One region of the Desulfovibrio biadhensis genome, then DNA from elsewhere that is predicted to be linked to it. Evidence: predicted binding sites of a transcription regulator. Region 1 holds the regulator's gene; the other holds the start of a gene.
What was found. The regulator HrcA, encoded in region 1, represses chaperone genes, less so after heat shock. The targets are predictions, from matches to a motif close to TGTTAGCACTCNNNNNNNNNGAGTGCTAACA.
Positions count from the first base shown of each region.

Region 1 (2,402 bases):
CGCCCCCTGCAGAGGGGAGCGCCCTGGCCGGGCTGGAACTGACCACCCGGGGCGACACATGGGAAAAGCTTATGAACAACACAAGCGGCCACTTGCGCTTTGCAGTACAGGATGGCAGCATCACAGCTACACAAGGAGCGACACAAGAATACGCGCCCTTGGAATTCCAGCGCATAGAGGGCGACTTTACCATTTCCGGGACAGGGCGCGCAGCCACTGAAAAGGAAGAGCCGGAGTCCGCCCAGACAGATACGCAGGCAAGCGCTCAAGATCATCAATAAATCCGCTGAAAAACCAAACACCTGCAATTCCCTGCCTTGACAGGTTGCAAGGCCGTTGTTACCCCTCTAGCACTCGCGAAGCCTGAGTGCCAAGAGGTGAAAAATCAATGTCTGAATCGCTGCTTCCCAGAGAAGCCGAAGTCCTCAAGGTCATCATTGAGGATTACATAGCAAAAGCCTCCCCAGTGGGGTCGCGTACGGTTGCCAAGCGGTCGGGGCTGCAGCTTTCACCTGCCAGCATGCGTAACGTAATGGCAGACCTGACCGAAAAAGGCTTTTTAGAGCAGCCCCACACCTCTGCCGGGCGCGTGCCCACGGTCAGTGCGTTCCGCTATTATCTGTACAGCGCCTTCACTCCCTCGCTTCTGACAGAGGAGCACAAGCACAGTATTTATACGCAGCTCCAGGATGCGGGGCTGGAGCTTTCCGATATGCTTGTCCAGGCCAGCAAAATAGTCTCCAGCTTTTCGCACCAGGTGGCTATGATCGTTGCCCCCCGGCATGAAGACGTCCGCTGGCGGGAAATCGTCTTTTCATTGATCAAGCCGGGGCTGGCCCTTGCCGTGCTGGTGCTGGAAGGCGGCATCGTGCAGAACAAGCTGGTGCCGGTGGAAGCCGACGTTACGCCCAATGACCTGGAAAAGTTCCGGAATTATCTGAACGATCATTACAAAGGGCTCACCCTTTCCGAAGCCCGGCGGCATATTCTGGATGAACTGCTCAACGCCAAGCGGCGGCTCAAGCTGATGTACAAGCGTGCGCTCAGGATTGCGCGCACCACCTTTGAACAGAACCCGCTGCGCGAAGTCTTTGTGGACGGCACCACCAATATTTTTGAGCACGCAGAATTCCTGGATATGGCCAGGCTGCGCGATGTGCTCCGCCTACTGGAGGAGCGAACCAAACTGCTGGATATCCTGGACAGGACAATTGCCGAAGGCGGTGTTTCCATCGTGCTGGGGCAGGAATCTCAGGTGGACGACCTGCAGGAGATGGGGATGGTCAGCTCACCTTACGGAGAAGACGCGCCCTTGGGCGTGGTGAGCGTTCTCGGCCCCCTGCGCATGGACTACGCCCGGGTCATTCCGGTGGTGGAATACATCTCCGAGACCTTGACAGGCATTCTAAAGGAACGATTTTAATAAGGACGTAGGGCTGTTCTTGCTGGTCGGGTTCGCTTTTCGGTGCCCGACCGTTTGATAGCGACCAATCATTCTCTTTTTAGGAGGAGCCGCATACATGACGGACAAGTTCGACGCATACAAAAAACAGCAGGAAGCCGGCGAAGAAGTGCAGGAAGAAGCATGCTGCGACGCTGCCTCTGCTGAAGGCAATCCTGTGGAGCTTGAACTCAGCGACGAAGAACTCCTCGCGCTGTGCAAAGAGCGTGTCTGTTCTCTCTGCAATGAAAAGGAGCAGGCTGACGGTGAGCGGCTGCGCGTGCTTGCCGAGATGGACAACTTTAAGAAGCGCATGTTCCGTGAACACGAAGAACTGCGCAAGTATGCAGGTGAAAGCGTGCTGGCCGACCTGTTGCCCGTTTTGGACAACCTGGACCTGGCCCTGGAGCATGGACGCAAGATCGAAGCCTGCAAGGACGTGGTCATGGGAGTGGACATGACCCGCAAGGTATTTATGGAAACTTTGGAGCGCCACGGTCTGAAGCCTGTCGGCAAGGTTGGGGAAGACTTCAACCCCGAACTGCACGAGGCTGTGGGCGACGAACAACGCGATGACATGTCTCCGGGCAAAGTTTGCACCGTGTACCAGTCCGGCTACCTGCTCAAGGAGCGTTTGCTGCGCCCAGCCAAGGTAGTTATCAGCAAGGCCTGAGATTTTTTGGGTTCTACCCCTGGACGCGGACTAATTATGTCTTATTACTCAGTGCAGTAAACATTTTACTGTTCTGGCGGCATCCGCCGCATGGCCCCGACGTTGGCGTGGCCGACTGTATATTATGAGCTACAAGCATGTGATATCTTGTGCTCTTCGGAATAATTGCATGCCAATCGCTTGTTCTGAAATCAGGAATGTGAGGAGGATTGTACAACATGGGTAAGATAATCGGCATTGACCTCGGAACCACGAACTCCTGCGTTTACGTTATGGAGGGCAAGGACC
Region 1 covers NZ_AP042477.1:824-3,225, forward strand. Annotated here, with positions in the region: gene hrcA (heat-inducible transcriptional repressor HrcA) at 389-1,423, shown strand; gene grpE (nucleotide exchange factor GrpE) at 1,521-2,114, shown strand; gene dnaK (molecular chaperone DnaK) at 2,333-2,402, shown strand, end outside.

Region 2 (2,402 bases), 330 kb from region 1:
GCCCAGGTCATCGGAAACAGCAGTGCCGCCGGTCAGGATGGCGATATCCTGCAGCATGGCCTTGCGGCGATCACCAAAGCCGGGAGCCTTCACGGCAACAACCTGCAGGGTGCCGCGCAGCTTGTTGACAACCAGGGTAGCCAGGGCTTCGCCTTCGATGTCTTCGGCGATGATCACCAGGGGGCGACCCATCTTGGCAACCTGCTCGAGTACGGGCAGCAGATCCTTCATGGCGGAGATTTTCTTCTCGTTGATCAGGATCAGGGGCTCGTCCATCTCGCAGACCATCTTCTCAGGATCGGTCACGAAATAAGGGGAGAGGTAGCCGCGGTCGAACTGCATGCCTTCAACCACGTCCAGGGTGGTCTCCAGGCCTTTGGCTTCCTCAACGGTGATAACGCCTTCCTTGCCGACCTTGCTCATGGCTTCGGCAATGATGTTACCGATGGTGGCGTCGCTGTTGGCGGAAATGGTGCCAACCTGTGCGATTTCTTTCTGCTCGCGGGTGGGCTTGGCCAAGCTCTGCAGCTCTTCGTTCATGGCTTCAACAGCCTTGTCGATGCCGCGCTTGATGGCCATGGGGTTACGGCCGGCAGCTACGAGCTTTACACCTTCGTTGAAAATGGCCTGGGCAAGGATGGTGGCAGTGGTGGTGCCGTCACCGGCAACATCGGAAGTCTTGGAAGCAACTTCCTTAACCATCTGAGCGCCCATGTTCTCGAACTTGTCTGCGAGCTCGATTTCCTTGGCAACGGTCACGCCGTCCTTGGTGATGATGGGGGAGCCGAAGGACTTCTCGATGACAACGTTGCGACCACGGGGGCCGAGGGTCACTTTCACTGCATTGGCCAGCTTGTCTACGCCCTTTTTCAGGCGCTCGCGGCCTTTGGCGTCAAAAAGAATCTCTTTAGCCATGTTTCATGCTCCTTCTCTGGTCGAGAGGGTTTGTAATAACTTGGTTTTACTCAATACCTGGGGCACAGCTCTGCAGCACGCGCCCCGCGTTTTGCATTTCCTGCTGCGCTTAGCCTTCGATGATGGCCAGGATATCGTCTTCGCGCAGCACCAGGTGCTCGTCGCTGTCGATCTTGATTTCGGTACCGGCGTACTTGGAGTACAGGACCACGTCGCCTTCCTTGACGGTCAGCGGGGTAACGGCGCCCTGTTCGTTGGACTTGCCGGGGCCAACTGCGACAACAGTGCCTTTGATGGGCTTTTCTTTTGCGCTGTCGGGGATGATGATTCCGCCCTTGGTGACTTCCTCTTCTTCGAGCCTCTTCAGCAGAACACGGTCATGCAAAGGTTTCAGTTTCATGGTTCCTCCCATAAGGGTATTTTTTAGAGAGTTGTTAGCACTCGCTCTTGGAGAGTGCTAGCGATGTCGATGCCGGAAATAAACATACCATCAAGCAAATTGCAAGGGGTTTGCTGTAGAAAAAAACAATTTTTTTGGAAAAATTTTGTTGTTTTACAAGAGGTTATCTGTGTCTGGATAGACTAATCCCACCACAGGACGTTGCTGCCGCCCTGCTAAAACCGGAGCACCTAAGCGCTACAAAAATTTGCTGCACTTCATTCATAAGCACCCGTTACGGCTTGGCAAGGGGGAGAAATGAAAAAATGTATCAAGCGACAGAAATGAACGCCCCTTTTTGTTCATGGTAACAAACAAAAAGGGGCGCGTTCTTTTGGCGTTGCAGCGTCTAGTCTTTATTGAAATCAGGTAAAGGCGTTCCAGAAAGCCGCTCCAGCGCCCAGGGCAGCAACTGGTAGCCCTGCTCGATGGAAAGTCCGGTGTCGCCCGCAGCAGCTTCGTCAAGGGATACTGCACCGTTGGGGGTGCTCCCCGGCCAGGCCAGTGCAAAAGGCACGGGTTCTGGCGTATGCGTTCGCTCCACACAAGGGGTGAAATGGTCGCAGGTCACAAGAAAAGCTTCATCCGGCATGGCTTGCAAAAGAGGCGCTACGATGCGCGCATCAAAGCGCTCAACCGCCTCGCGCTTTTGGGAGGGATCCCCACCGTGGCCACATTCATCCGGAGCTTCGACGTGGACGAACACAAAGTCCCCATGCTCGAGAAAACTGAGCGCCGCTTCCACCTTGCCTTCGTAATTGGTATCCAACAGCCCGGTTGCTCCAGGGACGTCGAGCACCTCCATGCCGGCTGCGCGCCCCAATCCTTTTACCAGGTCGACAGCTGAGACCACTGCGCCCTTGCGGTCGAACGTTTCCAGAAAATTCGGCAAAAGCAGAGGGCGCCCCTGGCCCCAGGGCCAAAGGGCATTTGCGCGGGTGTTGTTGCCGGGCATGGCCAGCTGCTGGGCAGCAGCGCGGAGAAACAGGCTCAGACTTGCGCTTTGGGCATAGCGTTCAAGGTCTGCCGCTATGGGCTGGTCAAGAAT
Region 2 covers NZ_AP042477.1:4,856,133-4,858,534, reverse strand. Annotated here, with positions in the region: gene groL (chaperonin GroEL) at 1-915, opposite strand, end outside; gene groES (co-chaperone GroES) at 1,025-1,315, opposite strand; gene ACZ5EH_RS21090 (cofactor-independent phosphoglycerate mutase) at 1,704-2,402, opposite strand, start outside.
Region 2: the regulator HrcA is predicted to act here: its motif matches at 1,348-1,378, upstream of groES (co-chaperone GroES).